DNA from 3 places in the Microbacterium hominis genome. Region 2 is predicted to be linked to each of the others. Evidence: predicted binding sites of a transcription regulator. Region 2 holds the regulator's gene; each other region holds the start of a gene.

Region 1 (10,306 bases), 1.7 Mb from region 2:
CCGCGGAGATCACCCGTCCGATGGCCTACAACCAGGGCTTCTACAACCTGTTCCTCGCCATCGGAGCGGTGCTCGGAGTCGTGCTGTTCTGGGCGGGGTCGGACGGCACCGTCGCCGACGTCGCCGGGCGCACGCTCGTGCTGTTCACCCTCGGATCGATGGTCGCCGCGGCCCTCGTGCTGGTGACGACCGGGGTGAAGTATGTGCGCGCGGCCCTCATCCAGGGCACGCTGCCGCTCATCGGGTTCGTGCTGATGCTGTTCGCGTGACCTGATCGGCGCGAGCGGGCGCAGGCTGCTCAGCTGCACGCGCCCCAGCGGCCGAGGTCGGCCGCAGCCGCGTCGGCCTCGAGGCCGCGCAGCAGCTCCTCGTGGAGGTCGTTGGGGGAGTAGATCTCCACGCGCGCGGCGCCGTCGGCGACCAGGCGCGCGTTGATGAACTCGCCCTCGGCGGTCCAGAGGTAGAGCAGATTGCGGCCGTACTGGTCGAACGGGTCGCGGTCGGGCGCGACGATGATGGTCGACCCCGGCGGCGCCAGTGCGGTGAGGGCGTCGGTCGCCTCCGCGCCCCAGCACTCGAGCTCCGGCGAGATCTCCGGGGTGTCGATGCCGAGCAGACGGATGCGCGTCGATTCGGTCGTGGTGACGATGTCGTTGGGTGTGGCCACGACGGCCCGCAGCGTGTCGCCGTCGTGCACGCTCATGACCGTCATCTCGAACGCGTCGGCGGGCGGGGAGGGCAGCGTGACCTCGAACGAGGGGACATCGCCGCTGACGGCGGTGTCGCCGACGGTCGAGGAGACCTGCGAATACCAGATGACGCCCACGATGATCGCGATCGCGACCAGCACGACGGCGACGGCGGACGCGACTCGCTTCATACCGGCACGATATCCCGGATGCTCGGGCGTGCCGTGCCGCACAGATCGATCAGGCCGCCAGGCGCAGCCCTCGCCTGTCGGTGGCGACGCGCTCGTTGTCGGCGATCGTCTCGTCGTCGCCGATCAGCGATCCGACCGCGACGCGTGCGCCGGTGCCCACCTGCGTGCGCACCCCGATCTTGGCGCGGGCGCCGATGGCGGCTCCCGGCCCGATGTGCGCGTGCGGCGCGATCTCGGCGTCGGGGCCGATCATGGCATCCGCCTCGACCCAGACGCCGCGACCCACATGGGCGCCGGCGGCGATCTGAACGCCCGGTTCGACATACGCTCCAGCTTCGACCAGCGCCGTCGGGTGCACCTTGGCGCCGTGCGCGATCAGTCCGCGACCGTTGGCGTGCTTGCGGTAGCGCAGCGTCTCACCCTGGTCGTTCTCGATGTCGATGTAGTTCTTGCCCACTGTCCCCTCCTGCAGCACGCCCTCCGGCGGCACGCGGAACCCGCTGAGTACAGGAACAACGGTGAAGCCCGCCCGATCATTCCCGCATCGGCACATTCGATGCGGGAATGATGCGGCGCGGGCGTCAGAGGTGGGAGTCGGCGATCGAGAGGGCGCGATCGATGACGTCGAGGCCGCGCACGAGGTCGTCCTCCGAGATCACGAGCGGCGGCGCGACATGCACGCGGTTGAAGTGCGTGAACGGCCACAGTCCGTCGCGCTTGCACGCCGCGGCGACCGCCGCGACGGGGGCGGCATCCGCTCCGCTCGCGTTGAAGGGGACGAGCGCCTCGCGCGTCTCGCGGTCCTTGACCAGCTCGATCGCCCAGAACAGCCCCATGCCCCGCACGTCGCCGACGGACGGGTGCCGCTGCGCGATCTCGGCGAGCTTGGGGGCGACGACGCGGTCGCCGAGGTCGCGCACCCGCTCGAGGATGCCGTCGCGCTCGAACACCTCGAACGTCGCCACGCCCGCGGCGCACGCGAGCGGATGGCCCGAGTACGTCAGCCCGCCGGGGAAGGCGACGGTGTCGAAGTGGGCCGCGATCCGGTCGGAGATGACCACGCCGCCCAGCGGCACGTACCCCGAGTTCACGCCCTTGGCGAAGGTGATGAGGTCGGGCTGCACGTCGAAGGCCTGGAACGCGAACCACTCCCCGACGCGGCCGAAGCCGACCATCACCTCGTCGGCGATGTAGACGATGCCGTAGCGGTCGCACAGCTCCCGCACCCCGGCGAGGTAGCCGGGCGGGGGGATGAGCACACCGTTGGTGCCCACGATCGTCTCGAGGATGATCGCCGCGATCGTCGACGCGCCCTCGAGCACGATGGTCTGCTCGAGGTGGGCGAGGGCGCGCTCGGTCTCCTCCTCGGGCGTGGTCGCGTGGAACGCCGAGCGGTACGGGTACGGTCCGAAGAAGTGCGCGACCGAGCCGTCGGCCGGCTCGTTCGGCCAGCGGCGCGGGTCGCCGGTGAGCGAGATCGCCGTGGTGGTGTTGCCGTGGTAGCTGCGGTATGCCGACAGCACCTTGCGGCGACCGGTCACCAGGCGCGCCATGCGCACGGCGTTCTCGTTGGCGTCGGCGCCGCCGTTGGTGAAGAAGACCTTCTGGAACCCGTCACCGGCCACGCCCGCGATGCGGCGGGCGAGGTCGCCGCGCGCGTCGTTGGCCATCGAGGGCTGGATCGTCGCCAGGCGACCGGCCTGATCCTGGATGGCGCGCACCAGATCGGGATGCTGGTGGCCGAGGTTCAGGTTGACCAGCTGCGACGAGAAGTCGAGGTAGCTCTGTCCCTGATAGTCCCAGAAGGTCGCGCCGTCGCCGCCGGCGACGGGGAGCGGATCGATGAGGGCCTGCGCGCTCCAGGAGTGGAACACGTGTCCACGGTCGTCGGCGCGCACCCGCGCGTCGGCGTCGAGGTCGGGCGCGATGCCGGTGAGGAGTGTGTCGGTCATGTCGAGGTCTCCGCGGGGATCAGTGGTTCTGGGGGAAGCCGAGGTTGATGCCGCCGTGGGTGGCGGGGTCGAGCCAGCGGGCGGTGATGGCCTTCTCGCGGGTGAAGAAGTCGAAGCCGTGCACGCCGTAGGCCTTCGCGTCGCCGAACAGGGACTGCTTCCAGCCGCCGAAGGAGTGGTACGCGACGGGGACGGGGATGGGCACGTTGATGCCGATCATGCCGACCTGGACCTCGTTCTGGAACCGGCGGGCAGCGCCACCGTCGTTGGTGAAGATCGCGGTGCCGTTGCCGAACTGGCCGGAGTTGATGAGGTCGAGGCCCTCGTCGTAGGACTCCACGCGGACGACCGACAGCACCGGCCCGAAGATCTCCTCGGTGTAGGCGCGGCTGGTGGTGGGGACCCGGTCCAGCAGGGTGGGGCCGAAGAAGAATCCGTCCTCGTGCCCGTCGACGGTGTACCCGCGGCCGTCGACGACGACGGTCGCCCCGTCCTGCTCGGCGATGTCGACGTAGGAGGCGACCTTGTCGCGGTGGACGTCGGTGATCAGCGGACCCATGTCGGGCTCTACACCGTCCACCCCGGCACCATTGCCGATGCGGAGCTTGCCGATCCGCTCGGAGATCTTCGCGATCAGCTCGTCCGCGACCGGTTCGACGGCGAGCACGACCGAGATGGCCATGCAGCGTTCGCCGGCGGCGCCGTAGCCGGCGTTGACGGCCTGGTCGGCGACGAGGTCGAGGTCGGCGTCGGGGAGCACGAGCATGTGGTTCTTCGCACCGCCGAGGGCCTGCACGCGCTTGCCGTGCTTGCTGGCGGTCTCGTAGATGTACTGCGCGATCGGGGTCGACCCGACGAACGAGATCGACTGCACGACCGGCGAGGTGAGCAGCCCGTCGACGGCGAGCTTGTCGCCCTGGAGCACCGTGAACACCCCATCGGGGAGCCCGGCTTCCTTCCACAGGGCCGCGAGCCACAGCGCCGCCGACGGGTCCTTCTCACTGGGCTTGAGGACCACCGCGTTGCCGGCTGCCATCGCGATCGGGAAGAACCACATCGGCACCATCGCGGGGAAGTTGAACGGGGAGATGATCCCGACCACGCCGAGGGGCTGCTTGATCGAGTACACGTCCACACCGGTGGACGCGTTCTCCGAATAGGCGCCCTTGATCAGGTGCGGGAACCCGGTCGCGAGCTCCACGACCTCCTGCCCGCGGGCGATCTCCCCCATCGCGTCCGACAGCACCTTGCCGTGCTCCGCGGTGATGATCTGAGCGAGCTCGCCCTTGCGCGCGTTCAGCAGCTCACGGAACGCGAACAGCACACCCTGCCGCTTCGCGATCGACCAGGAGCTCCACACCGCGAACCCGCGCTCGGCCGATGCGAGCGCCGCATCGATCTCGGCCTGATCGGCGAGGGCGACGTGTGCCTGAACGGCACCGGTCGCCGGGTTGAACACCGGCGCCGTCCGCCCGCTCGAGGAAGGGACCTCCGCACCATCCACCCAATGCGAAATCACCCGCACCTCCCCGTGGACAGGCGAATCGGTGGCGGCGATGGCGGTGGCCTCGGCAGTGCTCATGGAGCGTCCTTTCGGTCTCGGACAGATCGTGTGGGAATCACGTAGGCTGTGTGAGTCCCAGTTTCGCAAGGAAGAGAAAGGCGACGTGGTGCCCGAACGTCGCGAAGATGACGCAAAACGGACGAATCGTCTGATCGGTCGTGCGACGCACGAGACGCTCCCGACCGTGCGCGAGGTCATCGCGCTGGACCAGGTCGTGGAGGGTGTGCCCGAGGTGCTGGTCGGTGACGGCGCGCTCGAGACACGCGTGCGCTGGCTGCACGTCTCCGACAGTGCGGGCGTCGCGCGCCTGCTCGACGGAGGGGAGCTCCTGCTCTCGACGGGATCGGCGTGGCCCGCCGAACCCGCAGAGCTTCGCCGCTTCATCGCGGAGCTGGTCGACGCAGGTCTTGCCGGGCTCGTGCTCGAACTCGGGACCCATTACCGCTACGTGCCCGCGGTCGTCCACGACGCCGCCGTCGAGTTCGGGCTGGCCCTGATCGTGCTGCACCGCGAGGTGAAGTTCGTCGCCCTCACCGAGGCGGTCCATCGCCACATCATCGCCGGTCAGACCGACGCTCTGCGCGCTCGCGACGAAGTGCGTGAGCGGTTCACCGCGCTCGCCCTGCGCGGCGCACCGGCGGACTTCATCGTGCACCAGCTGGCGCAGACCCTCGCGGCGCCGGTGATCCTGGAGAACCTCGCCCACGAGGTGGTCGCTGCCGAGGTCCCGCTCGCGCTCGACGAGGAGCTCTTCCACGAATGGGAGCTCCGCTCGCGCTCGGCCCATCGCCGCGCGCAGCAGCGTCACGAGCGCGGGGTGGCGCCCACCGCCGAGGACTGGCGCATCGTTCCGGTCGAGGCGCGCGGCATCCGCTGGGGGAACCTCATCGCCCTGCCCGGGCCCGCCCACCCCGCCGGCCGCACCGCCGTGCTCGAGCAGGCTGCCATCGCCCTCGCCGTCGGGCGGCTGGCCGACGGCGACGCCGATGAATGGGGCCGGATCGGCAGGCGACGCCTCGTCGACGGGCTGCTGAGCGGGCGATTCGCCGGAATCGCCGGCGCCGCCGCACGGCTGGAAGCCGCCGGCATCCCGTTGCACAACGCGACCCTCCACGGACTCGTGCTCACCGGGGCCGCAGCGCCGGCCGACGTGGTCGAGGCGGCGGCACGCGCCCTGCAGGGCCGCGTGCTGGTGGGATCGGCCCCCGAAGGCGTCACCGCACCCGCGGCCACGATCCTGCTCTCACTCCCTGCCCGAGCGACGTTCGACGACGACGCGGCCCGCGCCTTCGCGCGTGCGGTGCTCGATGGCTCCACCGACCCCGACCGCGTGACGCTGTCGGTGGGCCGCGCAGCCGACGACGTCGACGCGGCGCTGCTGTCGCTGCACGAGGCCGTCGACCTGGCGCGCGGCCGCGGCCGCCGCGGCGGACGCGGGCCGCACCTGCGCCGTGTGGAAGCGCGCCCGCTCGTTCAGCTCGTCACCGCGCTGCGCGATGACCATCGCGTGCTCGAGCACGGCGAACGCATGCTGGCGCCGCTCATCGTGCACGACCTCCAGCGCTCGGGCGACCTGCTCGACGTGCTGGAGGCGATGCTCGCCCATCCCGGAAACCGCACGGCCGCGGCATCCGCCTCGCATCTGTCCCGGTCGGTGTTCTACCAGCGCATCGCCCTCATCGAGGAACTGCTGGGCGTCGACCTCGACGACGGCGAGACGCAGACCGCACTGCACATCGCGCTGCTCGTGCGGCGCGCCTCAGGCCGCTGAGTCGGCGAGCGCAGCGGCGCCGGCCGGTACGGCGGTGCGGAACGCGGCGCGCACTTCGTCGTGGGGGAGCGCGTAGCTGACGTGATCCTCACGTCCCGCCATGTCCTCGGCGGCGACGAGCGCGTTGAGGACCGCTTCTTCGACCGCCTGCACGGTGGCCGTGTAGAACGGGTCGATGCGGCCCCACGGCACGAACGAGAGGGAGTCCAGCTCGCGGGCCTCATCCATGCGCGAGACCAGCGCGCCGGTGTTCGCCGTCGAGAAGGCGAGGAAGATGTCGCCGGAGAAGTGGCTGCCGGTCGTGCCGGTGCGGGCCAGGCCCAGCGGAACCCGGCGGGCCAGCGCCGCGCACTGCCCGGGCAGCAGCGGAGCATCGGTGCCGATGACGACGATCACGCTTCCGGCGCCCGGCACGGAGCGCGCGCGCTCCCCGTCGCGGAGGAACCACGCGATGTCCTCGATCGGCGCGGGCGCGGCCGAATCGGGGCCGAGTCGCCTCCCCGCCACCGACAGCTCCTCGCGCGACCCGAAGTTCGCCTGCACGAATGCGCCGACGACATAGCTCGAATCGCCGTAGGGCACGACGCGGGAGGAGGTGCCCGAGCCGCCCTTGAAGCTGTAGCAGTTCATGCCGGTGCCCCCGCCGACGTTGCCCTCGGCGACAGGCCCGGAACGGGCGGCATCCAGCGCGGCGATCGCGTGGCCGCTCGTGACGTGGTCTCCGTTGATCTGGTTGAGGTACCCGTCCCACGTCTCGGCGACCACGGGCAGCATCCACTGAGCGGAGATCTCGGGGTGGTGGCGGTCCATCCACTGGTCGACCCCGCGGTGCACGGCGCCGACGGCGTGGGAGTTCGTGATCGCGATGGGGGTCGAGAAGGAGCCGGCCTCGTCGATCCACGCGCGCCCGGTCATCTCGCCGTTGCCGTTGAAGGAGGACGTGCCTGCGGCACACGGGATGCCGGCCCCGGCGCGACCGCGGGGGAGGATCGCCGTGACGCCGGTGCGGGCGACGCGCTCCGCTCCCGGCTCGCCGTCGATGAGCGTCGTGTACCCGATCTCCACCCCGGGAACGTCGGTGAGGGCGTTGTGGGGGCCGGGGGTGCCGTCGAGCGGAATCCCGAGATCGCGGGCGCGGGGGCGGGTCTCGCTCACGGCGTACTCCTCTTCTTTGAACAAGTGTCACGATTTGGGTGTTGGCAACATAACACCTCTTGACGAACAGGGACAGATGCACTTTGAATGACTGTTCAGAAACGCTCAGCGATCCGGGAGGACACATGACAACGTCGACCAAGGGCGTGCTCGACGCCACCACGACAGGGACGACGCTCGCGTCGGGACGCCTCAGGGTGTGGGACATCGTCTTCTTCGTCGTCTCCGCGGCCGCGCCGCTCACCGTCGTCGTCAGCGCAGCGCCGGCCGCCTTCCGCCTCGGCGGCATCGGCGCCCCCGGAGCGATGATCTTCGCCGCCGTGGTGCTCATCCTCTTCGCACTCGGGTTCACGGCCATGTCGACGCACGTGCGCAACGCCGGCGCGTTCTACGCGTACGTCGGCAAGGGCCTCGGCAAGCCCGCGGGCATCGGCATCGCCTTCGTGACGGTGCTCGCCTACGCCGTGCTCGCGATCGCCTTCTACGGCTTCATCGGCTTCTTCGCGCAGCTCACCGCCGTCAACCTGCTCGGCCTCGACGTGCCGTGGTGGGTGTGGGCGCTCGCCTCGGTCGGGGTGGTCGCGCTGCTCGGCGCCCGCAAGATCGACGTCGGAGCCAAGGTGCTGGCCGTGCTGCTGGGCGCCGAGGTGCTCATCCTCCTCATCCTCACGGTCGCGATCCTCATCACCGGTGGCCCGGAGCCCGCCAGCGCCCTCCCGTTCTCTCCGGCCGCCGTGTTCGGCGCCCCGGGCGTGGCCGCCCTCATCGTGATCGCCTTCGGCGCCTTCCTCGGATTCGAGGGCACCGCGATCTACGCGGAGGAGGCTCATCGCCCGGAGAAGACGGTGCCGCGCGCCACCTACATCGCTGTCGCGTTCCTCGGCGTGTTCTACGCGTTCACGTTCTGGATCCTCACCTACGCCTTCGGCATCGACGGCGTCCTCGCGCTCGCGCAGTCCGACGACTTCACCGAGATGGTGTTCATCGCCGGCGACCAGTACCTCGGCGCATGGGCCGGAGTGGCGATGCAGGTCCTCATCGTGACGAGCTTCTTCGCCTGCGTGCTCGCGTTCCACAACGCCACGAGCCGCTACCTCTTCTCGCTCGGCCGCGAGGGTCTGCTGCCGCGGGCGCTCGCCCGCACCGGTCAGGCGACCGGTTCGCCGTACGTCGCGAGCTTCGCCATGGCCGCGCTCGCGGCCCTCGCCGTCGTGGTCGCCGCCGTGCTGGGCGCCGATCCGTACCTGCAGCTGGCGATCTGGACCTACGCCGTGGGCGTGGCGGGTGTCATCTTCGCGCAGGCCGTCGCCGCCATCTCGGCCGTCGCGTTCTTCGCGAAGGACCGCCGAGGGCACAGCGTGTGGCGGGTCATCGTCGCCCCCGCGTTCGGCGCGCTCGGACTCATCGTGGCGTTCTGCCTCGTGACGGCGAACTTCGAGATCGTCTCCGGCTTCACCGGGCCGATCAACTGGCTGCTCCTGCTGCCCACGCCCGTGCTGTTCGTGGCCGGTATCGTGGTGGGATTCGTGCTGCGCCGGCGTGCGCCCAAGACCTACGAGGGTCTCACGCAGTCGATCCCGATCATCGAAGAGGAGCCGTCGCAGCCGTGAGCCCGTCGTCCCGCCACCCGCAGCGCAAGGCGGCGCTCATCGCCGCCGCGCGGCGGGTGGCGGCCGAGCGCGGCCTCGCGCAGACCAACGTCCGCGCCGTCGCCGCCGAAGCCGACGTGAGCGCCGGCAGCGTCATCTACTACTTCCCGACCTTCGACGAACTCATCTACTCCAGCGTCGAGGCCGTGCTGGAGGAGTTCTCCGAGAGCCGACTGCGCGCCTCGCAGGTCGCCGCCGACCCGGTCGATCGCATGCGGATCCTGATCGACCTCGGCATCCCCGACGAGATCACCGACGAACTGCGCATCGTCTACGAATCCATCTCGCTCATGCGCGAGAAGCCGCATTACCGGCCCCTCATGCGCTCGATCGTCGAGCGGCAGGTCATGCTCTACCGCACGACCATCGAGCTCGGCACGGGCCTCGGTGCTTTCCGGCCCACGCGCGATCCGGCGGAGATCGCCGGCAACATCGTGGCCCTCGAGGACTCCTTCGACTATTACCCGCTCTTCGGGTACGCCCTCGATCGGGAGGCGTGCCGACGAGCCGTGCGCGCGTACGCGTCGCTGGCCCTCGACTGCGAGATCGAGCCCACTCAGGGCGCGATGTAGACCTTCCGCAGGGTTTCGCGCACGGTCCAGACCGTGCGCATGCCTGCCGCCAGGCGCACGACCGATCCGGCCGACAGCTCGATCGCCGGCAGCGCCGGCTGCGTGAATTCCACGGTGGCGTCGCCGGCGATCACGACGAACAGCTCCTCCGCCTCGACGTCGCGCATGGCGCCCTCGGTCATCTCCCACACGCCCACCTCGGCACCGGCGAGTTCGCCGATGGCGACGAAGCCCGTCGTGGGCCCGTTCTCGGCGACCTGGTCGCCGGCGACCGGTTCGTGGTGGATGCGCAGGGTGGCGGCATCCACCACCCGGCCCGGCTCCAGGGTCATGAGTCGAACCCCAGTCCGACGGCGTCCAGCGTCTTCAGGAGCAGGTTGCGCCGGCCGCCGTTGTGGTCGGCGCGATCCAGCGACCAGCGCGTGGCGTTGATGCCGATCGCCGCGGCGGGCTCGGGCGGGAACGGCAGCGGACGCTTGCGCACCATCTCGAGCTCGGTGCGCTCGGTCTTCTCGCCCGCGAGCAGGTCGAGCATCACCTCGCCCGCGAAGCGCGCGGCGCCCACGCCGAGCCCCGTGAATCCGGCCGCGTAGGCGACCCGGCCGCCGCGCGCCGTGCCGAAGAACGCGCAGAACTGCGTGGACGTGTCGATCGCGCCGGCCCAGCGGTGCGTGAAGGTCAGCCCCTCCAGCTGCGGGAACGTCGTGAAGAAATGGCTCGCGAGCTTCTCCCACGACTCCGGGCGATCCTCGTACTGCGCGCG
Region 2 (10,306 bases):
TCTTCAGCCGGAAGCGGACCTCCTTGAGGACCGTGTTCGCCTGGTTGCGGCGGGCTTCCTTGGCCTTCTGAGCGGCCTCGTACTTGAACTTCCCGTAATCCATGATCTTGACGACGGGAGGCTTCGAGTTGGGGGCCACCTCGACCAGGTCGAGATCGGCCTCCTGAGCCAGACGCTGCGCAACTTCGATGCGGACGACGCCGACCTGTTCACCGTTGGGACCGACGAGTCGGACCTCGGGAACGCGGATGCGCTCATTGGTGCGGGGATCGCTGATGCGGAACTCCTCTTGTGCGGATGCTGCGAAGACGGCGACCGCGACGCGGGTGCATCGCGGGCGGAAGAGGAGTTCATTCCACCCGACCCGACGCCAGGCGCCGGCTCTGCACCCTGACCGACTCCGTCGCAGAGCGAATCGGAGCGGAGTGCGTGGACCCGGTAGCCTGGAGCGGCAAGCGCGGGTGGGATGTGATCCTCTTTCGTTCCGGAGCAGAACGCTCCGGAGCCCGCCAAAGTCTAGCAGAAAGTACGACGTGACCACGATTCCCGGCTCCGACGACGACCGCCACGCCCGTTGGGAGGAGCAGGAGAAGGCCGCCTCGGCCGCCACGCGCGACATCGCCGACGTGCCCGCCGTGGAGGTCATCACCACCGCCGCGGTGCACCTCATGAGCGCTTCCGCGGTCAAGGTCGGCCTCGCCGACGACCCCGCCCACCAGACCGACCTCGACGAGGCGCGAAAGCTCATCAACGCCCTCGCCGGCCTCATCACCGCCGGTGCCCCCGAGATCAGCGACATGCACGCGCGGTCGCTGCGCGACGGGCTGCGTTCGCTCCAGCTGGCATTCCGCGAGGCATCCACGATCCCCGACCCGATCGGCAAGGGCCCCGGCGAGAAGTGGACCGGGCCGGTCACCTGACCGGCTCTGCGTGACCAGCCGTCCCGACCGGCGGCGTCAGCGCAGCGCTCGCACCCCCCGCTCGACCGCGTCGACCGTGCGGCGCACCGCCTCGGCGTCGGTGCCGCGGTTGCTCACGGCGAAGCGCACGATCGTGCGACCGTGCCACATCGACGACGACGCCCAGACCGTGCCCTCCGCGCGCAGCCACTCCCCGAGCGCAGCCGTCTCGGCGTCGTCGCGCGCCGCCAGGCACACCTGGGTGAAGACGACGTCATTGAGCACATCGATCCCGGGGATCGCACCGAACCCCGCTGCCAGGTCGGTCGCGGCGGCGACGAGGCCATCGACCAGTCCGGCGACGCCGTCGCGGCCGAGCGCGCGCAGCGCCGCCCAGACGGTCACGCCGCGCGCGCGACGCGACAGCTCCGGCACCCGATCCCACGGGTCGGGCACTCCGCTCGCCCCGGGCAGGTAGGCGGCCTGCACGCCCAGCGATGCGGCCATCGCGGCCCGGTCGCGCACGACCGCGACGCCGCAGTCGTACGGCACGTTGAGGGTCTTGTGGGCGTCGGTCGCCCACGAGTCGGCGCCGTCCATTCCGGCGACCAGGTGGGCATGGCGCGGCGAGGCCGCCGCCCACAGCCCGAACGCCCCGTCGACGTGCACCCACGCCCCCGCGGCGCGGGCCAGGCCGATCGCCGCCTCGAAGCCGTCGAACGCGCCCGAGTGCACGTCGCCGGCTTGGAGGGCGACCACGGTCGGCGCGTCGGGGTCGGCCGCAAGGGCCCGCTCGAGCCCCGCGACATCGATGCGCCCTTGCTCGTCGCCGCCGACGCGCTGGGGCGCCCCCATGCCGGCGATCCGCCCGGCCAGCACCACGGAGCTGTGGACCGCGTCGCCGGCGAGGAAGCGCAGCCGCGGAGCGCCCGCGAGGCCTGCGACCGCGACGTCGTGTCCGCGGCGGCGCAGCACGGTATCGCGGCCGGTCACCAGACACGACAGGTTCGCGCTGGTGGCGCCGGTGGTGAAGCCCACGGCACTCCCCTCCGGCAGGCCGAGCAGCTCGAGGAGCCACTCCCCCGCGACCTCCTCGATCGCCGCCGTCCCCGGTGCCGTGCGGCGCGACCCGGTGTTCTGGTCCCATGCCGACACCAGCCAGTCCGCGGCGAGGGCCGCGGGATGCGCTCCGCCGATCACCAGCCCGTAGAACCGCGGCGAGCCCATCGCCATGAGGCCGGGTTCCACGGCGGCGGCCAGCTCGTCGATGACCGCGGCCGCCTCCCGCCCCGACGCCGGCAGCACGGAATCCACGCGTGCCGGCATCCCCTCGATGCCGACATCGGGGCGGATCGCCCGCTCGGCCAGCGTGTCGAGCCAGTCGTCCGCGTGGCGCTGCGCCCGCGCCAGTGCGGCCCGCATCCGCTCGCGTTCGGTCGCCTCGTCCATCGACCCACCCCCGCGGGCATCCTCCGCCCTCTCGCAAGAGCATGCAAGGGGTGGATGCCGCAGCGCGGCGCCGATCAGGCGCGGACCAGCTTGACCTCCAGCGAGTCCACGAGCACCGCGATGCGGTCGTCGGCGGCCCAGCGCGTGGCCAGGCGCGTCAGCACGGCGTCGAGCGCGTCCTTCTCGAGCCCGTCGATGAGGTGGAGGCGCACGATCAGCTCCGGACCCCGCAGGCGCGCCGTCGGGTCGCCGGGGCCGACGGAGAGGTCGAGCACGGCCAGCTCTCCCCCGATGCTCGCCTGAAGACCCGCGTACACCTCGGGAGAGGCGAAGCTGGGCTCCCACCGCTGCCCCTGCGCGATCGCCCAGACCGCGGGGCGGCGCAGCACGAACTCTGTCGGCGACCCCGGGTCGAGCACGATGAGATCGGTGTCGTCGCTCGAGGCGGCCAGCGCCGTGCGCATGCCGTCGGCGGGAATCGGCCGCGCCGCGGCATCCCAGCGGCTCATCGACGCCACGTCGCTGAAGACGGGCAGCACGCGACGCCCGTCGGGCGCGGCCACCGTGACGATCGACAGCTCCTGCGTCTTGTCGACCGCCAGGCCGTGCGGGCCGACGCCCTCATCGCCCTTCTCTGCGACGAGGGGAATCAGCAGGCGCGCGGACCGGTAGGCGTCGACGACGGCGTCCTGGCCGACCTCGCCGGCGCGGAAGGCGCGCAGCGCCGCGGCGAGCGCGGGGTCGGCCGAGCCGTCATCGCCGGCGTGCGGGTTCGCCTGGAAGCTGCGGCCCTCCCACGGAACCCCGGCGGAGTCGCCGTGGTGGTGGGGGCCGGCAGGGGGTTCCGGCGTCTCAGCGTCCGGCGACATCCAGGGCCTCGGCGAGCGTGAAGGCGCCCGCATAGAGGGCCTTGCCCACAATCGCGCCCTCGACGCCCAGCGGGACGAGCTCGCGCAGCGCCGCGATGTCGTCGAGGCTCGAGATCCCGCCCGAGGCGACCACAGGCTTGGGCGTGCGGGCGGTCATCTGCCGCAGCAGTTCGAGGTTCGGGCCCTGCAGCGTGCCGTCCTTGGTCACGTCGGTGACGACGTAGCGGCTGCAGCCGGCGGCCTCGAGCCGGTCGAGCACGGTCCACAGGTCGCCGCCCTCGCGGGTCCAGCCACGTGCGGCGAGCGTCGTGCCCCGCACGTCGAGGCCGACGGCGATGGCCTCGCCGTAGCGGCCGATGACGTCGGCAGCCCACTCGGGGTTCTCCAGCGCCGCCGTGCCGAGATTCACGCGCGCGGCGCCGCTTTCCAGCGCGGCCTCCAGCGAGCGGTCGTCGCGGATCCCGCCCGAGAGCTCGATCTGGACGTTCTTGTACTGACGGATCACCTTGCGCATGATCGCCGCGTTGCTGCCGCGGCCGAAGGCGGCATCCAGGTCGACGAGGTGGATCCACTCGGCGCCCTGGCGGGCCCACTCGCCGGCCGCGTCGACCGGGTCGCCGTAACTGGTCTCCGTTCCGGCTTCGCCCTGCGTGAGGCGGACGGCCTTGCCGTCGGCGACGTCGACGGCGGGCAGGAGGGTCAGCGTGGGCGTAGACGCGAAATCGTTCATGGCTCCTCGGGTGGCGAGATCACGGGAGCCCGCGCTCCCGGAGATGGCACGATCTCAGAGGGTAGCCCTGCCGAGGCCGTCGATCCAATTCGCGAGCAGCCGGATGCCCGCCTCCCCCGATTTCTCGGGGTGGAACTGCGTCGCCGACAGCGGTCCGTTCTCGACGGCGGCGATGAACGGCTCGCCGTAGGTGCACCAGGTCACGGCGGGCTGCGGGAAGGGCGGGATGACGTCGAGCGTCCACTGCTGGGCGCCGTAGGAGTGGACGAAGTAGAACCGCTCGTCCTCGATGCCCCGGAACAGCCGCGAGCCCTCTCCGGGCGCGACGGTGTTCCAGCCCATGTGCGGCAGCACGGGGTTGTCGAGTTCGGTGACGGCGCCGGGCCACTCGCCGAGCCCGACCGTGTCGGCGCCACGTTCGACGCCGTGCTCGAAGAGCACCTGCATGCCCACGCAGATGCCCAGCACGGGACGACCACCGGCCAGACGACGTCCGATCATTTCGTCGCCGCGGCTGGCCCGGAGGGCATCCATCACGGCGCGGAACGCGCCGACGCCGGGCACGACGAGCCCGTCGGCGTCGCGCACGAGGCCGCGGTCCGCCGTCAGCCGTGCGTCGGCTCCGGCGGCGGCGAGGGCCTTGACGGCCGAGTGGACATTGCCCGAGCCGTAGTCCAGCACGGCCACGAGCGGCTTCGAGGTCACAGGGCGCCCTTGGTGCTCGGGATGCCATCGACCAGAGGGTCGAGCGCCTTGGCCTGCCGGAACGCCCGCGCGAACGCCTTGTACTCGGCCTCGGCGATGTGGTGGGGGTCGCGGCCCGACAGCACGCGCACATGCACCGTGAGAGCGGCGTTGTAGGAGATCGCCTCGAAGGTGTGCCGCACCAGCGATCCCGTGAAGTGGCCGCCGATGAGGTGGTGCTCGAAGCCTTCCGGCTCGCCGGTGTGCACGAGGTAGGGGCGGCCGCTGATGTCGACGACGGCCTGCGCGAGCGCCTCGTCGAGCGGGACCAGGGCATCGCCGTAGCGCGAGATGCCCGACTTGTCGCCGAGCGCCTCGCGGATCGCCTGGCCCAGCACGATCGAGATGTCCTCGACCGTGTGGTGCGCGTCGATGTCGGTGTCGCCCGAAGCGCGCACCGTGAGGTCGGTCAGCGAGTGCTTGGCGAACGCCGTCAGCATGTGGTCGAAGAACGGCACGCTGCTGTCGATGCGGCTCCGGCCCGTTCCGTCGAGATCGAGCTCCAGCTCGACCGTCGACTCGCTCGTGGCACGCCGGATCGACGCGGTGCGGTGCGTGGCGGTCATGCGGCCGAGTCTATCGACGCGAGCGCGTCCAGGAACGCGGTGGTCTCCTGCTCGGTCCCTGCCGACACCCGCAGGTGGTGCGGGATGCCGACGTCGCGGATGAGCACGCCCCGGTCATAGAGCTCCTGCCACGTGCGGGCCGGGTTGTCGACGCCGCCGAACAGCACGAAGTTGGTCCACGATTCGTAGGCGACGTACCCGAGCGCCTCGAGCGTGGCCGAGATGCGATCGCGCTGATCGACGATCTCGTCGACCATGCGCAGCATGGTGGGGGCGTGGCGGAGGGCGGCGCCCGCCGCCGCCTGCGTGAGCGAGCTGAGGTGATACGGCAGCCGCACGAGTCGGAGCGCGTCCACGAGCGCGGGGTCGGCCGCGAGATAGCCCACGCGCGCACCCGCGAAGGCGAAGGCCTTGCTCATGGTGCGCGAGACGACGAGCCGCTCGCGCCCGGGAAGAAGCGTGAGCGCGGAGCGCTCGTCGCGCGGAGCGAACTCCTGGTAGGCCTCGTCGACGACCACGATTCCCAGGGTCGCGTCGTAGACGGCTTCGATCACGTCGAGCCCCATCGGGGTGCCGGTCGGGTTGTTGGGCGCGCACAGGAACACCACATCGGGTGCCGCGTCGGCCACCTGGGATGCCGCGGAGGACGCATCGACCGAGAAGTCGGCCCCACGCTCGCCCGCGATCCACGTCGCTCCGGTGCCGCGCGTGAGCAGCGGGTACATCGAGTACGTGGGTGTAAACCCGAACGCCGTGCGTCCTGGACCGGCGAACGCCTGCAGCACGTGCTGGAGCACCTCGTTCGAGCCGTTGGCGGCCCAGATCTGCTCCCGCGTGAGTCCGTGGCCGAGGTAGTCGGCGAAGCCCTCCCGCAGGGCGGTGAACTCGCGGTCGGGGTACCGGTTCACGTCGCGCAGCGCGAGAGCGATCGAGTCGAGGATGTCGTCGGCGACCTCCTGCGGCACCGGATGCGTGTTCTCGTTGACGTTCAGGGCGATGGGCAACGGAGCCTGCGGAGCGCCGTAGGGCTTCTTTCCGCGGAGGTCGTCGCGGAGGGGGAGGTCGTCGAGGCGAACGGTCACCTGTCCCATGGTAGGGCGCGGTGGGGCCCGGACCGCGGCCGGTGGATCAGTGGGAGTACTCCGCGGGGATCGCGAGGCGCTGACCGGCCTGGAGCGAGACGCCGTCGAGGGCGTTCAGCCGCACCAGGTCGTCGACCACGTCGCGCGGGTCGGCGGCGGGGGCGACCTGCTGCGCGATCGCCCACAGCGTGTCGCCGGACTCGACGATCACCGTCTCGAAGGAGCCGACGGGCGCCCCGGCATCGCGGGACGCGAGTGCGGCGCCGCCCCCGAGGACGACCGCGCACAGCACCGCCACGGCGGGCAGGGCGGCGAGGGCGGCGAGCACGCGCCGGCCTCGGACGGTGAGGCGGAGCCGGGTCGCCGACGGGACGGTCGGGGCGGTGAGAACGGGGCTGAGAGCGGTCATGTCTCCTCCAAGGCCGGGAAGAGATTCGCACCCGCCGAACGGCCGGGTGCGCCGGATGCGAATCTCTTTTCCGAATCTATCTTCGATGCTGGAACCTGTCAACGATCGGAACCGAACCGCTTCTGTCGAAGCGACACGCGGGATAACATGCGCCCGCGCGGGCGGTGAACCGGATACGGTTTCGATACGGACACCCCACCACGGGCCTCCGACATTCGAAGACCGCTGCCCGTCGGGCGGCGAGACGGGAGCCGACATGAGCGAGTCGACCGGGCGCGAGAGGCCCCAGACCCGGCGCCGCAAGAGCCTCAGCGACAAGCAGCTCGCGATCCTCGAGGTGATCCAGCGCTCTATCGCACGGCACGGCTACCCGCCGAGCATGCGCGAGATCGGCGACGCCGTCGGCCTGAAGTCGCTCTCGAGCGTGACCCACCAGCTCAACCAGCTCGAGCTCAGCGGCTACCTCCGGCGCGACCCGGGCAAGACACGGGCGATGGAGGTGCTCATCGACCTTCCCGGCACCGCCGCCGAGAACCCGGCCGACACCGCGCCGAGCGTGGGCGACGCCGCGCTCGTGCCGCTCGTGGGCCGGATCGCCGCCGGCGTGCCCATCACCGCCGATCAGCAGATCGAGGAGATCTTCCCGCTCCCGCGGCAGCTGGTCGGCAAGGGCGACCTGTTCATGCTCAAGGTCAGCGGCGAGTCGATGATCGACGCGGCCATCTGCGACGGCGACTGGGTCGTCGTCCGCACGCAGGCCACGGCTGACAACGGCGACATCGTGGCCGCGATGCTCGACGGCGAGGCGACGGTGAAGACCTTCCGCCAGCGCGACGGCCACACCTGGCTCCTCCCCCGCAACTCCGCGTTCGAGCCGATCCTCGGCGACGAGGCGGTCGTGCTCGGCAAGGTCGTGGCCGTGCTGCGCACGGTCTGAGCGGCGCGGGCGCTACCGGCGGGTCGCCGCGACCCGCTATAAGGGGAGTCATGACTGCCGATGCCGGGCCCCCCGTCGACCCCGACGCGCAGGCGCTGCGCGCCCGCCTCGCCGAACTCGAGGCCGAGAACGACCGACTGCGCGCCACCCAGAGCACCGCCGTTCTCCCCGACCTCGCACCCGCGCCGCCCGCGGAGCGGCCCCGCGGGCGCTGGCGCGCGTTCCTGTCAGCGCTGTGCATCGTGATCGCCACGATCCTGGTGCCGGTGTCGATCGTCGCCGCGTGGGCACGGGTGGAGCTCGTCGACGAGACGCGCTTCATCGAGACGTTCGCGCCGCTGGCCGACGATGCCGACGTGCAGATGCTCGTGGCCGATCAGGTGACGGCCGCCATCGACGAATCGCTCGACCTCGAGGGGATCACCGACGACCTCTTCGACGGCCTGCAGAACCTCGACCTGCCCCCGCGGGCGCTGGCGGCGCTCGACCTGCTGCGCGCACCGGCCGCTCAGGGCCTGCAGGGGCTCGTGGACACCACCGTCATCCGCCTCGTGCAGTCCGACGCGTTCTCCGACGTCTGGGAGACGGCACTTCGCGCCAGCCATCGATCGCTCGCGGCGGTGGCAGCCGGCGGCACCGCCGAAGGGGCCGTCGTCATCGGCGCCGACGGCGAGCTCGGCATCCAGCTCGCTCCCGTCATCGAAGAGGTCAAACAGCGTCTCGTCGACAGCGGCGTCGGCTTCGCCTCGTCGATCCCCGTCATCGACCGCACCATCGTGGTGGCCCAGAGCGACGCGCTCATCGTCGTGGGGACGGTCTACAACATCGCGGTCGCCGTCGGGTGGTGGCTCCCGGTGGTGGCCCTCGCCCTGTTCCTCGTCGGCATCCTGATCGCCCGGCGCCGGTCGACCGCGGTGCTCGGAACCGGGGTCGGGATCGCCCTGGGCAGTGCCGTGCTGGCCGTGGGCCTGGCCATCGCCGGCAGTGTGCTGCAGCTGAGCGCGCCCGCCCTCGGCGTCTCGGCGTCCGCCCTGGCGTCGGTGTACGACCAGATCACGAACGCCATGCGCGACACGGCGGTCGTCCTGATGCTCATCGGCGCGATCATCGCGGTGATCGCGTGGATGTCGGGCCGCTGGCGCGGGGCCCGCGCATCGCGCGCGGCGGTCGCCTCGGTGAACGCGGGCCTGCGCGGCGCGGCGCAGCGACGCGGCGTCGACACCAGCTCCGTCGGCGCCTGGCTCTACGCCCAGCGACTGCTCGTGCGCATCGCGCTCGGTGTGCTGGGGGTCGTGTGGCTGCTGCTGCTGCGTCCCCTCTCGCTCGGCGACGTGTTCCTCGTGCTGGTCGTGTGGCTCCTCGCGTGGTGGGTCACCGAACTGCTGCAGCGACGCCCCGACGAGCGGTCGGACGCCGCGGATCCGGGCGAACCCGAGGCCGCGGCATCCGACCGGGAGACGGCGGCGACCTAGACCGGCGCGCCCACCTTCTCGCGACCGGCCCGCGCGGCGGTCACGAGGTTGCGCAGCGAGGCCACGGTCTCGTCGTAGCCACGCGTCTTGAGCCCGCAGTCGGGATTGACCCAGACGCGGCGCAGCGGCAGATCGGCCACCGCGCGGTCGAGCAGGGCCCCGACCTCGTCGACGGACGGCACCCGCGGCGAGTGGATGTCGTAGACGCCGGGGCCGACCCCCGCGGCGAATCCCGAGCGCGCGATGTCGCCGATCACCTCGCCGCGGCTGCGGGCCGCCTCGATGGAGGTGACATCCGCGTCGAGGGCGGCGATGGCGTCGATCACCACGTCGAACTCCGAATAGCACAGGTGGGTGTGCACCTGCGTCTGCGGCGACACACCCGAAGTCGCCAGCCGGAAGGAGTCGACCGACCACGCCAGGTAAGCCGGCTGGTCCGCCCGCTTCAGCGGGAGGAGCTCCCGCAGCGCCGGCTCATCGACCTGGATCACGCCGATGCCGGCGGCCTCGAGATCGGCGAGCTCGTCGCGCAGCGCGAGGGCCACCTGGTTCGCGGTCTCGGCCAGCGCCTGGTCGTCGCGCACGAACGACCACGCGAGGATCGTGACCGGACCGGTGAGCATGCCCTTCATGGGCTTGTCTGTCAGTGACTGCGCGTAGGTCGACCAGCCGACGGTGATCGGCGCGGGCCGCGACACGTCGCCCCACAGGATGGACGGACGCGTCGCGCGCGAGCCGTAGGACTGGACCCACCCGTTGCGGGTGACCGCGAAGCCGTCGAGGTTCTCCGCGAAGTACTGCACCATGTCGTTGCGCTCCGCCTCGCCGTGCACGAGCACGTCGAGACCGAGGTCCTCCTGCAGCGCCACGACGCGGGCGATCTCGTCGCGGAGGAAGCTGTCGTACTGGTCGGCGGCGAGCTCGCCGCGGGAGAAGCGCGCGCGGGCGCGCCGGATGTCCCCGGTCTGGGGGAACGAGCCGATCGTCGTGGTCGGCAGCACCGGGAGCCCCAGCGCCGCATCCTGCGCCTGCGCGCGGGTCTCGTAGTCGGTGCGCGCGAAGTCGGCCGCAGCGAGCGACGCGGTGCGCGGACGCACCGCTCCGTCATGCACCCCCGGAGCGCTCGCGCGGTCCGCGAGCGCGGCGGCC
Region 3 (10,306 bases), 570 kb from region 2:
CTATCACGTGGTGGGCGCGTGCGTGCCGTCGGGTCGGGTGGCCGACAAGATTCCGGGGACCGCGATCCCCATCATGGGCAGTGTGGATGCCGTCGATCGTGCGCTTCTGGCGACCGGCGCCGACACGGTGGCGGTGACCAGCAGTGATGATCTGCCGGCTGACAAGGTGAAGCAGATTTCGTGGAGTCTCGAGGCCGGCCATCAGCATCTGGTGCTGGCGCCGAACATCACCGATATCGCGGGACCGCGCATCCATACGCGTCCGGTCTCGGGGTTGCCGCTCATTCACGTCGAGACGCCGATGTTCAGTCGGGGTCAGCTGCTGGCGAAGCGTGCGACCGACATCGTGCTGTCGGTCGTCGGGGTGATCGCGATCTCGCCGCTTCTTCTGGTGTTGGCGGTGCTCGTGAAGCTGTCCAGTCGTGGGCCGGTGCTGTTCCACCAGTCGCGCGTCGGACATCAGGGGCGCGAGTTCACGATGCTGAAGTTCCGCACGATGGTCGATGGGGCGGAGGCGATGCTTCCGGCACTGTCGGATCGAGCGCAGGATGCCGGCAATGAGGTGCTCTTCAAGTTGCGTCACGATCCGCGTGTGACGCCGGTGGGTCGGGTCATGCGGCGCTTCTCGCTCGATGAGCTTCCGCAGCTGTTCAACGTGATCGCGGGTTCGATGTCGCTGGTGGGTCCGCGTCCGCCGCTGCCGTCGGAGGTGGCCCAGTATGCCGATCATGTGCATCGTCGCTTCTTGGCCAAGCCCGGAATCACGGGGCTGTGGCAGGTGAGCGGCCGGTCGTCGCTGTCGTGGGAGGATTCGGTTCGCCTGGATCTCTCGTACGTGGAGAACTGGTCGCTGGTCGGCGATGTCGGCATTCTGCTGAAGACCGTGAAGGCGGCGCTCGTTCCCGGCGAGACGGCGCACTGAGTCGCACGCCTACCAGCCGCACGACCACCGCACCTGCTCCTCCGGGGAGGCCCGCGCCGAGGGCACTCGCGCTGTACCACCTGTCCGAAGCGCACCGCATTCCCGATCCCGCCGCCAACTCCGCCCAGTCGAGGCCGGGGTTGGACCCAGGCCGGGGTGGGGCAGGGCCCACGCCGAGGTGGGACGCAAGGCCGGGGTGGGGCAGGACCAAGTCGGAGGCCCTCGCCCCGGCAGAACCACACCGCGGGCCTCGCCCCGGCAGAACCACACCGCGGGCCTCGCCCCGGCAGAACCACACCGCAGGCCTCGCCCCGGCAGAACCACACCGCAGGCCTCGCCCCGGCAGAACCACACCGCAGGCCTCGCCCCGGCAGAACCAAGCCGCAGGCCGACCCCCGGGCGAACCACGCTGCAGGCCGACGCCCGGGCGGAGCCAAGGCAGGCCGACGCCCGGGCGAACCAAGGCAGGCCGACGCCCGGGCGAACCACGTCGCAGGCCGACGCCCGGGCGGAGCCAAGGCAGGCCGAGGCTGCGGCCTGGGGGCCGAGCGCGGGGTGGGGCAGGACCAAGGCGCATGCCGACGCCGGCACAGGGCCAAGGCCGGGCCCGGGGCCGGGCCAAGGCCGGGGGCGCCGAGGCGGCGGGGAGGTCAGGCGGCGGGGCGGAAGCGCGGCGGAGGCGGGTCGTACTCGCCGAAGAAGTAGCGCAGGTGTCCGCGCGGGGGCATGGGCACGGGATCTTGTCCGACGCGATGCAGCAGGAACCCTCCGTCGCCGTCGCGCGTGATCCACGATCCGCCGTGATGGAGGTTCATGTGATGGAACCGGCACAGGAGTATGCCGCAATCGACATCTGTACGTCCGCCGGAGCTCCAGGGATCGCAATGGTGGGCTTCGCAGAACGATGAGGGGCGGTCGCACCCGGGCCAGCGGCATCCACCGTCTCGCACGGCCAGGGCGATCTTCTGCACCCGGGTGAACAGGCGGGCCTCGCGGCCGACGTACAGCGGGTTGCCGTGGGTGTCGACGGTGAACTCGGTCGTTCCGGCATCGCACGCGCGCTGCGCGGCGAGCCAGGCGGGAACGGGCGTTCCATCCTCTTCGGCGAGCGCCACCCCGTCGGCGCCGCGGGCGCCGCCCTCGGCGACGCGTTGGTCGGCGAGTGTCTGGGCGGTGACGACGACGCGCACGCCGGCCTGGCGTGCCCCGAACACGTCGTCGGCCGAGGCGAGCGATCCCGCACGGAGGAGGTCGACCAGAAGGTCGTGTGCGAGCTGGTCGTTGGTGCGCGGGTCGGCGGAGAGCTGCGCGCCGCGTGCGGCCTCTTCGGAGTCCACGAACCGTGGGCCACCCAGCCGAGGCCGCAGCGCCGCGTCGATGATCGTGCGCCAAAGCAGTGCCGCGTCGTCGTCGAGCGTGGCTGAAAGGTGGGTCTGGCCGTAATCGTCGATGCGAGTGCGCACGGATCGCCGCTCGAAGCGCTCGGTGAAGCGTCGAAGGGCCCCCTCGGAGTCGAGCATGTCGCGGATCGCCCGCGCCGACCGCGCGAGGTCTTCGACGGTGCGCACCGACGCCTCTTCGACGAGTCGTTCGACGGCGGCAGTCCAGGGTTCCCACCCGCCGTCGATCGGTTCCCCGAGCCCGGTGACGATCGCATCGTGCTTGGCGGTGGAGAGCACGCCCGTCATGAGCGCATCGTCTGCCGGCGCGTGCCACGACCGCGTCGCCCCAGGAACCCCCGCCAATCCCGCAACTCCGGGCGCCCCCGGCTCCCCCGCCGCCCCAGGCGCCCCCGGCATCCCCGCGAGCCCGGCACCCTCATCGCCCGGGCCGCCATCGGCCCCCGGTGCGGCGGGTGCGGCATCCACATCTCCCGCCAGTCCACCCGCGAGGGCCGTCTCGAGCACCGCCTTGCCCGAGCGCACCTGCTTGGCGGCTTCGCCCCGGCTCACCCCGGTGATCTCCTGCACCAGGGTGACGGGCGTGCGGTGGCCGTGCACCTGGGCGGTGCCGGAATGTCCGTGGTCGCGCGTAGATTGCACGGCGATGACTCCGGCCGCGACCGTGCGGACGGAGTCGAGGCTGCGGATGCCCGCGGTGAGGTCGCTCATCACCCGAATGAGCTCACCCGGGTCGAGTCGCGTGAGCGCTTCGGCGATCTCGCTGGGTCGTACGGCGTCACCGAGCGTCGACCGCAGGCGGTCGATGACCGCGGTCGCCTCGGTGAAAATATCCATGACTCATCGTGGCATGAGCCTCCGACATTAGAACACAGATTCGAGCCGTGTGGAGAAGTCAAGCGATTCCACCCTCTGGGGAGGACAGGAATCGCACCGGAATCGCACCAGCATCGCGCGAGCAACGCCGCAGCGCCGGCATCCACAATCACCGTTCACACAGATTGCACTGATAGTTTCGCGAAGTCGAATACGGGGCATCGACGCAATCTGCTACATCTACTGGGGAAACACATAAGAATGATGCGCGTAGCTACGCCCGCCCGCCCTGCCCGATTCACGGCGACCGCCCTCGCAGCGGCCCTCGTCGCCGCGCTGACCGTCGCCGCCGCCCCCGCCGCGCAGGCGCAGAACGCCGCCGCCAACGCCACCACCTCCGCGGCAACCCGCACGATCTCCGGCACGGTCACGATCCCCGACGAGGCCCCCGCCGAGTGGGGCGAGAACATCTGGGTCAACGCGTCGAGTGACACCGGGGGCACCGGGGCGCAGGTCGACCCGGCGACCGGCGTCTACTCGATCGAGGGCCTCGAGCCCGGGGAGTACCGCGTCAGCTTTCGCGCAAACGGACACTTCGACGGCACGGAATGGGTCGAGACCAACCTGGTGAGCGAGTACTGGGACAACGCGGTCAGCCACTCCGAGGCGACGCCCGTCGATGTGACCGACTCCGACGCGACGAACATCGACGCAGCGCTCGAGATGGGCCGCACGATCTCCGGCACCGTGACCGTCGGGTCGGACGCAGATCCGGCTGAGCTCCAGGGTGCCGAAGCCTTCGTCTACACCGAGTCGGGCACCTTCGTGCCGATCCATGCATTTGTGGATGCCGGCACCGGCGCCTACGAAGTCGTCGGTCTCAGTCCGGGGCGGTACTACGTCGAGTTCTCCGTGCCTGGCACGTGGGATGTCGACGGAACACACCACCAGTCCCGGCTGATCGGCGAGTACTACGACGACGCCCTCACCCGCGACGCCGCCACGCTCGTCGACCTCACCGCAGCGGACGCGACCGGCATCGACGCCACTCTCGAGCGCGGACGCTCCATCGAAGGCACGGTCACGCTCCCCGACGGAGTCGACTCCAGCGCCTACAGCGACATCTATGTGAACGCGTGGACCGACTCCGGCTCCGGAAGCTCGAGCACCGTCGATCCCGCCACGGGTGCATACGAGATCCCCGGACTGGCCCCCGGCGACTACCGTGTCTCGTTCCAGTCGAACCATCCGAACCTCGTGAGCGAGTACTACGACGACACGACCGACTGGAGTTCCGCAACCCTCGTCTCGGTCACCGACACCGATGTCACCGGCATCGACGCGGCGCTCGAAGCCGGCCGTTCGATCGAAGGCACGGTCTCCCTCGGCGCGGGCGCAGACCCCGAGTGGATGCAGGGACTCAGCGTCTCGGCCTGGAATGACACCTCCAGCGCATACGCCCGCGTCGACCCCGACACCGGCACGTACGTGCTCGGAGGCCTCGCCCCGGGCGAGTACCGGGTGCAGTTCTCCCCCACCGGGTACGACGACGGCAGCAACGACTACGTCACACCGAACCTCATCGCCGAGTACTTCGACGACACCCTCGACTACAGCGCCGCCACCCTGGTCGACGTCACCGCAGCGGCCGCCACCGGCATCGACGCGACCCTCGACGTCGGCCACACCATCCGCGGCACGATCACCCTGCCCGACGGCGTCGACGCGAGCGCGTTCTCCGACATCTACGTCAACGCATCCGCCGAGGTCGGCCCCACAGGCGGATCAGCAACGGTGGATGCCACAACCGGCGCCTACGAAATCTCCGGCCTCGCACCGGACAACTACCGCGTCTCGTTCCAGTCGAACGATCCGCGCGTCGCCGGTGAGTACTACGACAACGCCCGCGACTGGAACGCCGCGACACTCGTGGCCGTCACCGACAGCGACATCTCCGGCATCGACGCCGCGCTCGACCGCGCGTACACGATCTCCGGCACGATCACACTCCCCGCCGATGCGCCGGCAGAGTGGCGGCAATCCTTGTCTGCCTCGGCCGTGACACAGGACGGCAACTGGGTCAACGGCACCTCGTCGACCATCGACCCCGATTCCGGCGCCTACACGATCAGCGGCGTGCCTGCCGGCAACGCCTACGTTCAGTTCTCCGGCGGCGGCTACTGGCAGGACGACCAGTACGTTCAGACCGGTCTTGCGCACGAGTACTACGACGACACGCAGACGCTGGCTGATGCCACTCCGATCAACTTGACCGCCAACGTCTCGGGTATCGACGCCGCACTCGGCTACGCCGCGTCGGTGACAGGGACCGTGGATGCTTCTTCTCTGCTCTCCCGCACCGGCGAAGGCTTCGGCATGTACCTCACCGACATCGACGGCAAGGTCATGAATTTCTATGGCGACCAGATGTGGCCCGATGGTCAGACACCGGTGGTATTCAGCGGGCTGCACCCGGGCACCTACCGCATCGCCTTCCTGACGCACACGTGGGATGCCGACTGGAATCGCATCCCCGCCTCCGCCCAGTACCTCCGCTTCGCCGACGGCTCCACGAGCTTCACGGTCGGCGCGGGCGACACCTTCGACGCGTCGAGCACCGCCCGCACCCCCGATGCAAGCCTCGCCGGGTCGATCACCGCCGAAGGATTCGTGAATGCCGCACCCGGCGGCATCCTGGGCAGCGCACTGGTCTACGAGCAGCTCGATGGGGAGTGGGTGCGCCTTCCCGAGGCGCGCTTCGACGCGGCCGGCACCGGCGCGACGCCCTACGAACTCGACCTCGCGGCCGGCACGTACACGGTCGGCTTCGAAGACGACTTCGTCGACGAGCAGACCGTCGGAGACGTGGCAGAGCAGTGGTGGGCGGGCAAGTCCACCCTGGCCGCCGCCGACTCGGTGACCCTCGCCGCCGGCACCGCCCGCACCGGCGTGAACGGCACCGTCTCCCCCGCCGGCGCCACCCCGACCCCCACACCGACCCCAACCCCGACCCCAACCCCGACACCCACCCCAACCCCCACCCCCACGCCAACCCCCACCCCGACAACAACGCCAACCCCAACCCCCACACCCACCCCAACCCCCACCCAGGTCACCCGCGCCTCCGGCGCCGATCGGTTCGCGACCTCGGCGGCGGTGTCGCAGAAGGCGTTCGCTCCGGGAGTGAAGGTGGCCTACCTGGCGTACGGGCTGGACTTTCCCGACGCGCTCTCCGGCGCCGCGGCCGCGGCCAGCGCCGGCGCGCCGATCCTGCTCACCGAGCGCGACCGCATCCCGGCCGCGGTGGCGACAGAGCTCGACCGCCTCGACCCCGGCCGCATCGTGATCCTCGGTGGCACGGGCGTGGTCAGCAACACCGTGCTCGCGCAGGCGCGGCAGTACACCGCAGGCAGCGTCACCCGCACCTACGGCGCGAATCGCTTCGAGACCTCGGCCGCGATCTCGGCGGAGACCTTCGCGAAGGGCGTCGACGTGGCCTATGTCGCCAACGGCATGAACTTCCCCGACGCTCTCGCCGGGGCGGCGGCCGCGGGTCACCTCGACGGCCCGGTGCTGCTCACGCAGGCAGGTTCACTGCCCAAGGTGGTCGCCGATGAACTCCGCCGCCTGGCGCCCAAGCGCATCGTCGTGCTCGGCGGGCCGACCATCGTCAGCAGCGCCGTCATGCACGAGGTCGACCGCTACACGCAGGGGGCGGTGACCCGGGATGCCGGCCCCAGCCGCTTCGAGACCGCCACGGTCATCTCGAAGAACGCCTTCACACCCGGCGCACCGGTGGTCTACATCGCCAACGGCATGACGTTCCCCGACGCGCTGGCGGGCGCGGCGGCTGCGGGATCGCTCGGCGGACCGGTGCTGCTCACCCAGAAGGGCTCGCTGCCCGCCGCGGCCATCACCGAACTCCAGCGCCTCAAGCCGGCGAAGGTCGTCGTTCTGGGCGGCACCGGCGTCGTCTCCACCGCGGTCGCCAACCAGGTGCGCGCCGCGCTGCCGTAGGTCCGAAGAGTGGATGCCGCACCGCAGCGCCTCAGAGCGACAGGCCCTTCGGCACTCCGAAACCTCAAGATTCACCAAAGACGAAAAGCGCTCTCCCGTCTGCAGCGAAAGATGAGAACCCTCTCATATAGACTCGCGAAGCATTCGCACGCATGGGCATTCCCCTCATCCCCCGAGCCCACTCCCCCGGATTACATGACGACAGACGCAACGCTCCCGCAACACTCTGCTGATAGTGTGCAGCCCAATCCGGAGCCCACGACAAGGACCCCAGAAGTGACGTCGAACGCACTGCTCGACGCGCCGACGACGCCGCTGACCGACACTCCCCCGCATGCCCCGCGCTCCGCCGCGGCTCATCAGAATGCCGCGAAGACGGCGCACGCGGCATCCACTGCTCCTACGCTGCGCATCGCCCCGAGGGCCACGATCGACTGGCGCCGCGCCTTCTCCACGCGCCTCGTGATCACCGACGCGCTCGTCGTGATCTGGACCGTCTTCGGCACGCAGATGCTGTGGTTCGGCTGGGGCAACGCGCAGATCACGATGCGCAACAACCCGGTGTTCACCCCCACGTCGTACTGGCTCTTCTCCACGCTGCTCGTCGTCGCGTGGCTCACCGCGCTCGCGCTGATCGATTCGCGCAGCCACCGGGTGATCGGCCAGGGCATGGCGGAGTACATCCGCGTGACGCATTCCAGCGTGGTCATGTTCGGCGTGGTGGCGATCATCGCGTTCCTCGCCAAGATCGACATCGCGCGCAGCTACCTGCTCATCGCCCTCCCGCTCGGCATCACGATGCTCCTGCTCAGCCGCTGGATCTGGCGCAACTGGCTCGTCGCGAAGCGCTCGGTGGGCGAGTACAGCGCGCGAGTGCTGCTCGTGGGCAGCGAGGCCTCCGTCACCCACATCGCGACCGAGCTGCTGCGCTCCCCGAGCGCCGGTTATCACGTGGTGGGCGCGTGCATCCCCACCGGAATGGTGGCCGACACGATCGCCGGCACCGGCATCCCGATCATGGGGAATGTGGATGCCGTCGACCGCGCGATCGCCGTCACCGGCGCCGACACCGTGGCCGTGACGAGCACCGACGAGCTGCCGGCCGACAAGGTGAAGCAGATCTCGTGGGGGCTCGAGGCGGGTCGTCAGCACCTGGTGCTGGCGCCGAGCATCACCGATATCGCGGGTCCGCGCATCCACACGCGTCCGGTGTCAGGGCTCCCCCTCATCCACGTCGAGACGCCCACGTTCAGCCGCGGTCAGCGCTTCGCCAAGCGCACCACCGACCTCGTCGTGTCGACGCTTGGGCTCATCGTGATCAGCCCTGTGCTGATCGTGCTGGCGCTGCTGGTGAAGTTCTCGAGCCCGGGTCCGGTGATCTTCCGCCAGACCCGCGTGGGTCGTCGGGGCGAGGAGTTCACGATGCTCAAGTTCCGCTCGATGGTGGTGGATGCCGAAGCCCGCCTCTCCTCGCTCGAGACGCAGGTTCGGGATGCCGGCAACGAGGTGCTCTTCAAGATGAAGCGCGACCCCCGCATCACCCCCATCGGCCGCGTGCTGCGCAAGTACTCGCTCGACGAGCTGCCGCAGCTGTTCAACGTGATGGGCGGCTCGATGTCGCTCGTCGGTCCGCGCCCGTCGCTGCCCAGCGAGGTGGCGAAGTACGCGGATCACGTGCACCGGCGCTTCCTCGTGAAGCCCGGCATCACGGGCCTCTGGCAGGTGAGCGGTCGCTCCGCCCTCTCGTGGGAAGAGTCGGTGCGCCTTGATCTGTCGTACGTAGAGAACTGGTCACTGATCGGGGATGTGGGGATCCTCGCGAAGACTGCTAAGGCGGCGTTGGCGCCCGGCGAGACAGCCCACTGACTGATCCATCCGCGAGCACTACTCCAATCGAAAGGAATCCATTTTGCCTTCTGTCGCGATCATCGGCACGCGTGGATACCCGAGCTATTACGGCGGTTTCGAGACCGCTGTGCGCAAGCTGGCACCGTACCTGGCCGACGAAGGCTGGGACGTGACCGTCTACGGTCGCCCTGGCGCAACGCGCCCTGGAGACCCGAACCGTGACGAGCGCGTGCGCACCGTGGAGACGTGGGGCCTCGAGACGAAGTCGCTGAGCACGTTGAGCTTCGGGCTGAGCGCCGCGCTGCATGCCGCACGCGAGAAGCCCGATGTTGCGCTCGTGATGAACTGCGCGAACGGCTACTGGCTGCCGATCCTCAAGCGCGCCGGCATTCCGACGCTGGTGAACGTCGACGGCATCGAGTGGGACCGCGCCAAGTGGGGCCGCGTCGCCAAGTGGGTATTCAAGACCGGTGCCAAGTGGACCGCGAAGTACGGCGACCGCCTCGTGTTCGACGCGCACGAGATCGCCCGTCGCTGGAACGACGAGTTCGACCGCGATGGCGACTACATCCCGTACGGCGGCGAGTTCGTGGATGAGGAGCTGCCCATAGAGCCCGGGCTTGAGCACCGCGGCTACGCCCTCATGGTCGCCCGTTTCGTGCCAGAGAACACCGTGCCCGAGTTCTTCGGCGCGGCACCCGCTATTGCCGAGCACACCGACGTTGTGATCGTCGGCTCGTCGGGTTATGGCGGCGAACTGGACGACCGTGCGCGCGAACTCGCCGCGACGAATCCACGTATCCACTGGTTCGGCCACGTCAGCGACGATCGACGGCTGTTCAGTCTTTGGCAACACGCGGGCGCCTACTTCCACGGACACAGCGTCGGGGGCACGAACCCAGCGCTCGTGCAGGCGATGGCCCTCGGCGCGCCAACTATCGCGCGCGACACGCGATACAACCGGGAGGTGCTACCTGAGGGAAGCTGGCTCTGTGAACCAACCGCCGATGCAATCAGCGAAGCCGTGGTCGCAATGCTCAACGACCGCGACAATCAGGATGCGTCCGCGGAGGCCAACCAAGCGCGCGCAGCCGACCTGTTCACCTGGCAACAGATCTGTAACCGGTACTCTTCCAGCCTGAGGGCTCGACTCTCGTGGCCGAGTGGCTTGCCATCCTTGGCGCGCGAGGGCGGATGAGTTGAGACGGAACGCGCGAATTTCACTCCACACCGAAGCACGACGCCCCCGAGAGGCCAAGTGAAAGTCCTATTCGACGCCTACTGGTGGGCCGACGGCCCACCC

The links. Region 2 encodes LexA, which represses DNA repair genes until DNA is damaged. Its sites were predicted from a motif close to TCGAACANNTGTTCGA; they were not measured.
Region 1: a site for LexA is predicted at 7,406-7,421, ahead of HQM25_RS02755 (DmpA family aminopeptidase). Genes of this name have one in related genera too.
Region 3: a site for LexA is predicted at 3,188-3,203, ahead of HQM25_RS13305 (DUF222 domain-containing protein). Genes of this name have one in related genera too.

What each region holds. Positions count from the first base shown of each region.
Region 1 is NZ_CP054038.1:625,982-636,287, forward strand. Features, by position in the region: gene HQM25_RS02725 (DUF1304 domain-containing protein) at 1-269, shown strand, start outside; gene HQM25_RS02730 (thermonuclease family protein) at 299-880, opposite strand; gene HQM25_RS02735 (transferase) at 930-1,337, opposite strand; gene HQM25_RS02740 (aspartate aminotransferase family protein) at 1,462-2,832, opposite strand; gene HQM25_RS02745 (CoA-acylating methylmalonate-semialdehyde dehydrogenase) at 2,852-4,414, opposite strand; gene HQM25_RS02750 (PucR family transcriptional regulator) at 4,581-6,167, shown strand; gene HQM25_RS02755 (DmpA family aminopeptidase) at 6,156-7,322, opposite strand; gene HQM25_RS02760 (APC family permease) at 7,448-8,932, shown strand; gene HQM25_RS02765 (TetR/AcrR family transcriptional regulator) at 8,929-9,543, shown strand; gene HQM25_RS02770 (cupin domain-containing protein) at 9,528-9,875, opposite strand; gene HQM25_RS02775 (NAD(P)/FAD-dependent oxidoreductase) at 9,872-10,306, opposite strand, start outside.
Region 2 is NZ_CP054038.1:2,360,064-2,370,369, forward strand. Features, by position in the region: gene infC (translation initiation factor IF-3) at 1-277, opposite strand, end outside; gene HQM25_RS10735 (DUF1844 domain-containing protein) at 543-920, shown strand; gene HQM25_RS10740 (pyridoxal phosphate-dependent decarboxylase family protein) at 957-2,348, opposite strand; gene HQM25_RS10745 (SseB family protein) at 2,423-3,217, opposite strand; gene priA (bifunctional 1-(5-phosphoribosyl)-5-((5-phosphoribosylamino)methylideneamino)imidazole-4-carboxamide isomerase/phosphoribosylanthranilate isomerase PriA) at 3,201-3,947, opposite strand; gene hisH (imidazole glycerol phosphate synthase subunit HisH) at 4,002-4,652, opposite strand; gene hisB (imidazoleglycerol-phosphate dehydratase HisB) at 4,649-5,257, opposite strand; gene HQM25_RS10765 (histidinol-phosphate transaminase) at 5,254-6,348, opposite strand; gene HQM25_RS10770 (LysM peptidoglycan-binding domain-containing protein) at 6,386-6,748, opposite strand; gene lexA (transcriptional repressor LexA) at 7,005-7,685, shown strand; gene HQM25_RS10780 (hypothetical protein) at 7,736-9,157, shown strand; gene metE (5-methyltetrahydropteroyltriglutamate--homocysteine S-methyltransferase) at 9,154-10,306, opposite strand, start outside.
Region 3 is NZ_CP054038.1:2,929,589-2,939,894, forward strand. Features, by position in the region: gene HQM25_RS13300 (sugar transferase) at 1-922, shown strand, start outside; gene HQM25_RS13305 (DUF222 domain-containing protein) at 1,573-3,159, opposite strand; gene HQM25_RS13310 (cell wall-binding repeat-containing protein) at 3,400-7,155, shown strand; gene HQM25_RS13315 (sugar transferase) at 7,432-9,021, shown strand; gene HQM25_RS13320 (glycosyltransferase) at 9,065-10,201, shown strand; gene HQM25_RS13325 (glycosyltransferase family 4 protein) at 10,262-10,306, shown strand, end outside.